3 linked regions of the Maricaulis maris MCS10 genome follow. The protein of the gene in region 1 binds, or shares a complex with, the protein of each later gene. Links are inferred from orthologs where the notes say so. Each region holds a gene or a part of one and is shown in the gene's direction. Other genes may lie near its edges. The genes, in order: dnaN, MMAR10_RS06620 and MMAR10_RS02235.

Region 1 (2,991 bases):
CCGCCGGCAGAGCTGCAAATGCAGGATGAACGCCTGCGCTCGCTGCTGACCGGTGGTCTGTCCTGCCCGCTGGGCAAGCCCGATCTCGACCTGCGTCGGCAAATTCTGGATTGCAAGATTGCCCAGGCGACCTGCCACTACCCGACTTTTGACGTGTCCGAGGCGGTGCGCGATTTCCTCGCCGCTCGGATCACGTCCAGCCCGCGGGAAATGGAGGGCGTTCTCAACAACGTCATCTGCCGTACGGCGCTGATCGGACAGCCGGTGACAATGGAGGTCGTCTCGACGGCACTGCGCGAATTGTCGCTGAGCTCGGAACGCCGGTTGACGGTCGATGAAATCCAGAAGGTCGTGGCGACACATTTCGGCATCTCGACGGCGGATATCTGTTCCAAGCGCCGCACCCAGGCCGTGGTCCGTCCGCGACATATCGCGATGTATCTCGCCAAGACACTGACGACCCGGTCCTTGCCGGATATCGGGCGGCGCTTTGGCGGGCGCGACCATTCGACGGTGATCCATGCGGTGTCGAAGGTGACCGGGATGATTGATGCCGGTGACTCGGTTGCGGACGAGATTGATGCCCTGACCAGAGAGTTGCAGGGCTGACCCAGGCGGTTGGGCCCTTGGAAATTCGTGGCGACGCTGGATAAATTTCTTGCGAACCTGCGAATTCATGTATCCTCTTTGACCCATCCTCAATGGTGCGGGCGATTTGTGTGCCGTGCCGTCCAGACAGTCATCGATCTTCGACCATTGATCTTCGACGCGGATTCAGGAAGCTGAAGCAGAAGACGTTGAAAGCGGAACGCGAAATATGAAGCTGACGATCGAGCGCGCGACGCTCCTCAAGGCACTTGGCCACGTTCAGGCCGTTGTCGAAAAGCGCAACACCATTCCGATATTGTCCAATGTGCTGATCTCTGCCGGCCCTGACGGGGCCAGCTTTGCGGCAACCGACCTCGATATCGAGATACTCGAGACCACCGATGCCAGTTGTGATGGCGAAGGTCTGGTCACGGCGCCGGCGCACACCCTCTATGACATTACCCGCAAATTGCCGGATGGTGCCGATGTGACCCTTGAGATGAATGGCAGCGACCCGCGCCTGACGCTCAAGGCCGGCCGTTCCAGTTTTTCGCTGCCCTCATTGCCGCCGGGCGATTTCCCGGTCATGCCGACCGAGGATCTTGAGCACCGTTTCCAGGTTCCGGCTCGCGAGCTGGCGCGCCTGATCGACAAGACCCGCTTTGCCATCTCCACAGAGGAGACCCGGTATTATCTGAACGGCATTCACCTGCATGCCGCCGACCAGGATGGTCGCAAGACGCTGCGCGCTGTGGCGACCGACGGCGTCCGTCTGGCGCTGGCGGAAGTCGATCTGCCGGACGGTGCCGACGGCATGCCGGGCGTGATCGTGCCGCGCAAGACGGTCCAGGAAGTCAAACGCCTGCTCGAAGACGCGGACGACGATGTTGAAGTCTCCGTATCCGAAGGCAAGATCCGTTTCCGTCTGGGCCGAGCGGTTCTGACGTCCAAGCTGATCGATGGCGCCTTCCCGGATTATGAGCGCGTCATACCGCGTGGCAATACGCGCCTGATGTCGGTCGAGAACAAGCGCTTCGCCGAGGCTGTTGATCGTGTAGCCACGATCTCCGTCGAGAAGTCGCGCTCGGTGAAACTGTCCCTGGGCGCTGATGCCCTGACGCTGGCGGTCAACAATCCCGAGAGCGGACAGGCCGAGGAAGAGCTTGCGGTTTCCTATTCGGACGAAGGTTTCGCGATCGGGTTCAATGCGCGCTACATGCTGGACGTCGCGTCCCAGATCGAAGGCGACGAGGCCCGCTTCCATTTCGCCGATGCCGCCTCGCCGGCCCTGGTGACCGACAGTGGTGATCCGGACGCGCTGTACGTGCTGATGCCGCTGCGGGTGTGACGGAGCAGGCCGACACGATGACAACTGAGACACCGCCGCCGGTCCCACCTGCGGCGGTTCGTCGTTTGCGGCTCACCAATTTTCGAAGCTATCCCGACCTCGATCTCGAACTGTCCCCTGCGCCGGTCGCCCTGTTCGGCGAAAACGGGGCCGGCAAGACCAACCTCCTCGAAGCGATCTCTTTTCTGGCACCGGGTCGCGGCATGCGCTCGGCCGGAGCCGACGGGGTTGCAACAAGGAGCGGAGCCGATATCGCCCCTGAATGGGCGGTGTTTGCCGAAGCCGATACGCGCGAGGGTGGCTTCCGGTTGGGGGTCGGCGCGCGTGGCTCGGCCCGCCGGGAGACCCGGATCGATGGCGAGCCTGCTGCCCAGAATGCGCTGGCCCGCCTCATGCCGATGATCTGGTTGACCCCGGCGCAGGACCGTCTGTTCGCCGGGCCGCGGGCAGATCGTCTGAAATTCTTCGATCGTCTGGTCCATGCCGCCGACCCGGCCCATGCTGACGCGGCGAGTGCCTATGAGAAAAGCCGGACCCGGCGGCAGCGCTTGCTGGATGAGGGTGGGCAGGATCCGTCCTGGCTCGGCGCGATCGAAGTGGAAATGGCCGGTCACGGGGTTGCCATGGCCGCGGCGCGCCTCGACGCGCTGATCCGCCTTCAGGGCGAAATTGACCAGCGCCCCGAAGGGGTGTTCCCGCAAGCCGACCTGGCTCTGGACGGGGCCGTCGAAGCGGACCTGGCCGAGGGCCTGACGGCGGGCGAGGCGGAGGACCGTTTTCTTGCCGCGCTCCGGGATGGTCGTCGACGCGACGCGGCGGCCGGGCGGACACTGACGCGGGGGCCACACCGGACAGAATTGCTCGCCCGGCACCGGGCCAAGGACCAGCCCGCCGGCGATTGCTCCACTGGTGAGCAGAAGGCGTTGATCCTCACGCTCGCCCTGGCCCAGGCCCGGGCGCTGGGCCAGCAATGGGGCGTCGCCCCGCTGTTGCTGCTCGATGAAGCCTGCGCCCATCTTGACGCGCTGCGCCGTGACGGCCTGGCCCGGGAGATT
Region 2 (3,152 bases), 1.4 Mb from region 1 along the record:
GCGGCGAGGAACTGTGTCGACAGCGTGTCGCGACCCCGCGCAACTATACGGGCACGATATCCGAGATCGAGCGCCTGGTCATGGCCATGGAGGCCAAATACGGAGCCGCGCGGGTCGGCCTGGCACATCCCGGCTCCATCAGTCCCGAAACCGGCCTGATGCGCAATGCCAATTCGGTCTGGCTCAATGGGCGCCCCTTTCGCGAAGACCTGTCGGCCCGGCTCGACCGCCCTGTCCGAACAGCGAATGACGCCAATTGCTTTGCCCTGTCGGAAGCGCGGGACGGCGCGGGCCGTGGCGCCGGGGTCGTTTTCGGTGTCATTGTCGGCACCGGAGTCGGAGGCGGCATCGTTGCCGGCGGTCAGCTCATCAATGGCACCCAGGCAATCGCCGGCGAATGGGGACACATTCCCCTGCCCTGGCCGCATAAGGACGAGCTGGATCCACCCGGCTGCTGGTGCGGCAAGACGGGCTGTCTGGAGACCTGGCTGTCCGGACCGGGCCTGGCGGCCTGCCACGCCCGCGCGCACGGCGGCGCCCTCACCGCCAACGAGGTTTTCCTCGCCGCGCGGGATGGTGATGCCGCGGCCATTGAGAGTGTGGAGCGTCACGGCGAGCGGATGGCTCGGGGCCTCGCGGTGGTCATCAACATTCTCGACCCCGACGTCATTGTCTTGGGCGGCGGCGTGTCCAATGCAGATGGACTGATCGAACGGATCAACCGCACCCTGCCTGCCTGGCTGTTCTCGGACATATGTCGCACCCGGGTCGTCCGCCATCATCACGGCGATGCCTCCGGTGTACGCGGCGCGGCCTGGCTGTGGGATGACGATGGGGCGGCACTGTGAGCGAGGCCGGCCAATCCGGTTATTGCCGCGCCTGTCTCGCGCCGCTGCCAGGCCCGGCCGACGCCTGCCCGGCCTGCGGCAGTCACAAACTGCTGCGCCATGCCGAGCTGGACACGCTGTCCATCGCCCATGTCGATTGCGATGCCTTTTTCGCGGCCGTCGAAAAGCGCGACAACCCGGCGCTCGAGGACAAGCCTGTCATCATTGGCGGCCAGAAACGCGGCGTGGTGTCGACCTGTTGCTATGTCGCCCGGCTGTATGGCGTCCACTCGGCCATGCCGATGTTCAAGGCGTTGCAGGTCTGTCCGGATGCGGTGGTGATCCGCCCGGAGCACGGCAAATACACCCGCGAGGGTTACCGCATCCGCGACATGATGAAGGACATCACGCCGCTGGTGGAACCCCTGTCGATCGACGAAGCCTTCCTCGACCTCACCGGCACCGCCCGACTGCACGGCGCCTCTCCCGCCCTCTCCCTGCTGCGGCTGCAACGCCGGATCGAGCTGGAAGTCGGCATCACCGTCTCGGTCGGGCTGTCCTTCAACAAATTCCTCGCCAAGACCGCCTCAGACCTGGACAAGCCCAACGGGTTTGCGGTGATCGGTGAGGCTGAAGCGCTCGACTTCCTCGCCCCCAGGTCCGTGCGCTCGATCTATGGCGTCGGCCCGGCCTTCGCCGCCAAGCTCGAGCGTGACGGGATCCGCACCCTGTCCGATATCCGCCGCCAGGGCGACAAGCGCATGGCCGATCGCTACGGCGATATGGGCTACCATCTCTCCCGCCTGTCACGCGGCGAGGACCGACGCTCTGTTTCGACCGATCGCGAGCGCAAGAGCGTGTCCTCGGAGACCACCTTCAACGCCGATCTGTGTGATCGGGAGGTTCTGGAAAAACACCTCTGGCGCCTGTGCGTGAAAGTCGCTGACCAGATGAAGGCCAAGGCGATTTCCGGGCAGGTTGTGACCTTGAAGTTGAAGACGTCGGACTTCCGGTCGCGAACCCGCCGCCGCACCCTGAACGAGCCCAGCCAGCTGGCCGACACCCTGTTCCGGGTCGGCCAGCAATTGCTCGAGCCGGAACTGGACGGGACACGCTTCCGCTTGATCGGGATCGGATTTTCCGGACTGCGTGACGCTGTCGGCGATGCGGGTGATTTGCTCGACCCGCAAGCCATCCGCCGCGCCACCGCCGAACGGGCGATGGACAGGGCGCGTGACAAGTTCGGCAGCGATGCGGTGGTAAAAGGGCGGGGCCTCAGTTCGAAACCGAAACCGGGCTCGAAGCCGAAACCTGGTCAAACCAGTTGAAAACCATTGGCCAGAATGCCGCGGACTCCTTCTTGAAGGCACCATGATGGTCAACGCGGTCGGCCCCGATGTCGGACGGGTCGAGCCGCAAATGCTCGGACGGCGCATTCGGATAGAGTTGCAGCAGGTCTTCAGCCGAGCGTCGGGCGCAGAGGCGGTCATCGGAAAACGTCCAAGAGCGGATCGGTGCTGTCACCGCGTCAAAATCATGCGGGGTCAGTTGATCGAGAAAAGCGCCGAAATAGTCCGGCTTCGCCGCCCATTGCCGCCATTGCAGGAAAACATCGCGCGGCAGGGCCGTCCCGCCCCAAATGCCGCCGGCCGGGATATGCCCGGTCAGAGCGAGGCATGCCGGGCCGTACAAGAGCCAGAACATCAGCGCCGAGGGGCGATAGGACAGCTCATGGGCGCCCCAAAAACCCGTCCCGACCGTGATGAAGGCGTGGGCTCTGATCCGGTCTGCATTGTCGGCAAATCCGACCAGATGCCCGCCCACCGAGTGGCCAACCGCAAGGAGCGGTCCGTCCGGCACCAGGGCTGCGGCGCGATCCAGCGCGGCGGAATAATCAAGCCGGCCCCAGTCGACGATATCCGCCTTGAAGCCCCGCATCTGCTTGGGAGCCGAGCCTGCGATGCCGCGATAATCATAGATCAGGCAGGCATAGCCGCGTTCGGCGGCGGCAACAGCGAAGCGACGATACAGCCCCTTGGGAAAGCCGGTCCCGGACGAGATCAGGACCGCGGCACGCGGATTGTCCGGTGCGATGATCCGACCGGACAACGAATAGCCGTCGCGGGCATCGAATCGGATCTCGTCTTCATGGATCAGGGTCATCATCCTTCCACCATGCCGGATGACGCGCGCGTCAAGTCAAGCGTGCAGATTGCATGGGGCCGATACGCCGCTAATCTCCCGTCGAAACGTCACTGACTGGAGCCTGACATGTCCGCCATCGACACCCGCCTCGCCGAGCTTGGAATCACCCTGCCGGAACCG
Region 3 (3,135 bases), 510 kb from region 1 along the record:
CGAAAACCAGCGGGTCACGTCCGGCAAGCAGGGTGCGATCATTCATTGATGAGGTCCAATCGCTATGGGTTGGCGGCGGGCTGGCCGGGTGCAGGCATAGATAGGTTTGACGGCGCCATCAACAAACCTGCGGCGAGCGGCTATTTGCCTCTTGCATTTGAGAATGGGTCGCAAATAATGCGGGGCAGGAGGTGCCCGAATGGCTTGCGATTCTACACGACCCTTGCGAGGCAGCGGCCCGGCAGCCGCGGCCCATGCCCAACTTGCCGTGCGTGACTGGCTGGAAACGCAGGCCCGCGTGACCGGCTATTGGCGCGATGTCCTGCTCGAGGCCGGCGGAAGCCTGGCCCTGATCGAAGTCCTCGATGACCATGCCCGTTTCCTGCAGATGGCTGCCATTGGCGGCGAGGGCGAGGTCCTGCAGACACAATGAAGCCATGCCTTGCACCGCGACGCCGCACGCGCGATATAGAGCGCGGAAGATCGGCGGTGGACGAGCGCCTCGCCAACCCGGTCAGGTCCGGAAGGAAGCAGCCGTAACGAGTTTTGCTCGGGTCGTTGTCCGGTCTTCCACTTCAAACCCCGCATCGCCCTTCGCGGAACGCGAATCTTGCTCTAGGCTCGAACGCGGCGACCCGAGGGGGCGTCGTGGGGGTTGCCGCGCCCGACCCGCACTCCACACGTATCAGCCGACAGGACGTCATGGACGACACGCCGCTCCCAGCCGAAGACACCGGAGCGACCGAAGCGTTGATGCCCGGGCTCGACCTGCCCGCAACGGGCCCGACGCCCGGCTATCAGGTCCTGGCCCGCAAATACCGCCCCGACACATTCGAGGACCTGATCGGCCAGGACGCCATGGTGCGGACCCTGACCAATGCCTTCGCAGCCGGCCGGATTGCCCACGCATACATGCTCACCGGCGTCCGCGGTGTGGGCAAGACCACGACCGCGCGACTGATTGCCCGCGCCCTGAATTTCCAGACCGATGGGATTGATGCCCCGTCGATGGCGCTGGGCGAAAAGGGCCGCCATTGTGACGCCATCGGCCGTTCGGCGCATGTCGACGTAATGGAGATGGACGCCGCCTCGCGCACCGGGGTCGGCGATATCCGGGAAATCCTCGAGGGTGTGCGTTACGCCCCGGTGTCGGCCCGCTACAAGGTCTACATCATCGATGAGGTGCACATGCTCTCGACCTCCGCCTTCAACGCCCTGTTGAAGACGCTGGAGGAACCGCCCGAGCACGCCAAGTTCATCTTCGCCACGACCGAGATTCGCAAGGTCCCGGTGACCGTGCTGTCGCGCTGCCAGCGTTTCGATCTCAAACGCATCGACCGCGAAGTCCTGACCGATCATCTCGACCGGATTTGCGGTCTGGAAGGCGCGTCGGTTGAGCGCGACGGCCTGTCGCTGATCGCCCGCGCCGCCGAAGGCTCGGTGCGGGACGCCCTGTCCCTGCTCGACCAGGCCATTGTCCAGGGCAGCGATGAAGACGGCCCCGTCAGCGCGCCGCAGATCCGCGACATGCTGGGTCTGGCCGATCACGCCCGTGTGCTCGACCTGCTGGAACAGACTCTGACCGGCAAGACTGCCGATGCGCTGGCCGAACTGTCATCCCTGCATGATGCCGGCGGCGACCCGGTCGTGATTACGCGCGACCTGCTGGACTATGTCCATGCGACCGCCCGCGTGAAGGCTGCCGGGCCGGGCGCGGATCTCGGTGAGGCCGCCGACACGGTGGCGCGGATCGTGACCCTTGCCGAGGGCCAGACCCTGGGTCAGCTGACCCGGATGTGGAAAATACTGCTGACCGGCCTGGATGATGTCCGCAATGCTCCCGACGCGCTGGCGGCGGCGGAAATGACCGTGCTGCGGCTGGCCTCCGCCGCGAGCCTGCCGCCGCCTGAAGATGCGGCCCGACTGTTGGCCGGCATGCCGCGTGCGACCAGTCCGGCATCGGGTGCCGGGGAGGCGCCGGGAAAGCCTGAGCCGGCCCCCGCGTCGGCAACCGGGTCAGCCTCCGCAGCCATGGACCGGGACGCCGCGGCCCATCGGGCCCTGAGCGCGCCGGAAGCCGTCGCACAAGTCGAACAGGATGCGCCGGCCATTTCCGGTCCGCAGACCTGGGAGGCGCTGATGGACCTCCTGCGCGAGAAGCGCGATATCGGCCTTCAGTCTGATGTTGAACGCTATGTACGTCCGGCGGTGTTCAAACCGGGTTCCTTCACTTTCCAGCCGATCGAAGATGCGCCGCGCGACCTGGCTCAGCGCCTGTCGCGGCGGCTGCTGGAGTGGACCGGTGAGCGCTGGATGATCCTGGCGGATGGCTCACTGGAGGGCGGCGAGACCTGGTCCGAGCGTCGGCTGCGCCTGAAAGCCGAACGGCTCGAAGCGGCCCGCCATGACCCGGCGGTGACCGAGGTCATGCGGCTCTTCCCGGGCGCCGAGATCGTGAAGATCCGCGATCCGCAACCGACCGCCGAAACCGATACTGATGCGACAACGGAGAAACGCGCATGAAGGACCTGATGGGCCTGATGAAGCAGGCGCAGGCCATGCAGCAGAAAATGACCGAGGCCCAGGCGCGCCTCGCCGAAACCGAAGTCACGGGCGAGGCCGGAGCCGGGCTCGTGCGCGTGGTCCTGACCGCCAAGGGCGACATGGTGTCGATCCATGTCGACAAGAGCCTCATGGACCCCGACGAACCGGAAATTCTCGAGGACCTGCTCAAGGCGGCCCATGCCGATGCCCGTCGCAAGGGCGAGGAGGCCCAGCAGGACATCATGAAAGACGCGGCCGGCGGTCTGCAATTGCCTCCGGGCATGCAGATGCCGTTCTGACCGGGCTTCCGACACGATGAAAACAGCCTCGGCCGGTCCCGAAATCGAACGCCTGATATCGCTGCTCGCCAAGCTGCCAGGCCTCGGCCCGCGCTCGGCTCGACGGGCGGCGCTGAACCTGCTTGGCAAGAAGGACGCGCTGATGCGTCCGCTTGCCGAAGCCCTGGCCGATGCGGCCGACAAGATCCGGGCCTGCAGCGAGTGTGGTAATATGGATGTCTCCGATCCGTGCACGGTCTGCGCCGCGCCGAACCGGCTCGATGCGGCCATCTGTGTGGTCGAGACCGTCGGC

Evidence for each region.
Region 2: the proteins of dnaN (region 1) and MMAR10_RS06620 are in contact, whole or in part, in a solved structure (PDB 1OK7), measured with the Escherichia coli proteins. The link is inferred for Maricaulis maris MCS10 from one-to-one orthologs.
Region 3: the proteins of dnaN (region 1) and MMAR10_RS02235 are in contact, whole or in part, in a cryo-EM structure (PDB 8GIZ), measured with the Escherichia coli proteins. The link is inferred for Maricaulis maris MCS10 from one-to-one orthologs.

The regions. Positions count from the first base shown.
Region 1 is NC_008347.1:854-3,844, forward strand. Bases 39-2,876 are described here. They hold dnaN (DNA polymerase III subunit beta), read left to right. Parts: upstream 39-817; coding sequence 818-1,936; downstream 1,937-2,876. Other genes in these bases: dnaA (chromosomal replication initiator protein DnaA), read left to right, coding at 39-609; recF (DNA replication/repair protein RecF), read left to right, coding at 1,954-2,876. Outside these bases: more of dnaA, read left to right, coding at 1-38; more of recF, read left to right, coding at 2,877-2,991. UniProt on the Escherichia coli protein: Confers DNA tethering and processivity to DNA polymerases and other proteins. Acts as a clamp, forming a ring around DNA (a reaction catalyzed by the clamp-loading complex) which diffuses in an ATP-independent manner freely and bidirectionally along dsDNA.
Region 2 is NC_008347.1:1,384,434-1,387,585, reverse strand. Bases 1-2,999 are described here. They hold MMAR10_RS06620 (DNA polymerase IV), read left to right. Parts: upstream 1-844; coding sequence 845-2,155; downstream 2,156-2,999. Other genes in these bases: MMAR10_RS06615 (serine aminopeptidase domain-containing protein), read right to left, coding at 2,103-2,993; MMAR10_RS06625 (ROK family protein), read left to right, coding at 1-848. In the rest of the region: MMAR10_RS06610 (RidA family protein), read left to right, coding at 3,099-3,152. UniProt on the Escherichia coli protein: Poorly processive, error-prone DNA polymerase involved in translesion repair and untargeted mutagenesis. Copies undamaged DNA at stalled replication forks, which arise in vivo from mismatched or misaligned primer ends.
Region 3 is NC_008347.1:511,887-515,021, forward strand. Bases 131-3,112 are described here. They hold MMAR10_RS02235 (DNA polymerase III subunit gamma/tau), read left to right. Parts: upstream 131-702; coding sequence 703-2,523; downstream 2,524-3,112. Other genes in these bases: MMAR10_RS02230 (hypothetical protein), read left to right, coding at 200-433; MMAR10_RS02240 (YbaB/EbfC family nucleoid-associated protein), read left to right, coding at 2,520-2,843; recR (recombination mediator RecR), read left to right, coding at 2,860-3,112. In the rest of the region: nudC (NAD(+) diphosphatase), read right to left, coding at 1-46; more of recR, read left to right, coding at 3,113-3,135. UniProt on the Escherichia coli protein: Part of the beta sliding clamp loading complex, which hydrolyzes ATP to load the beta clamp onto primed DNA to form the DNA replication pre-initiation complex.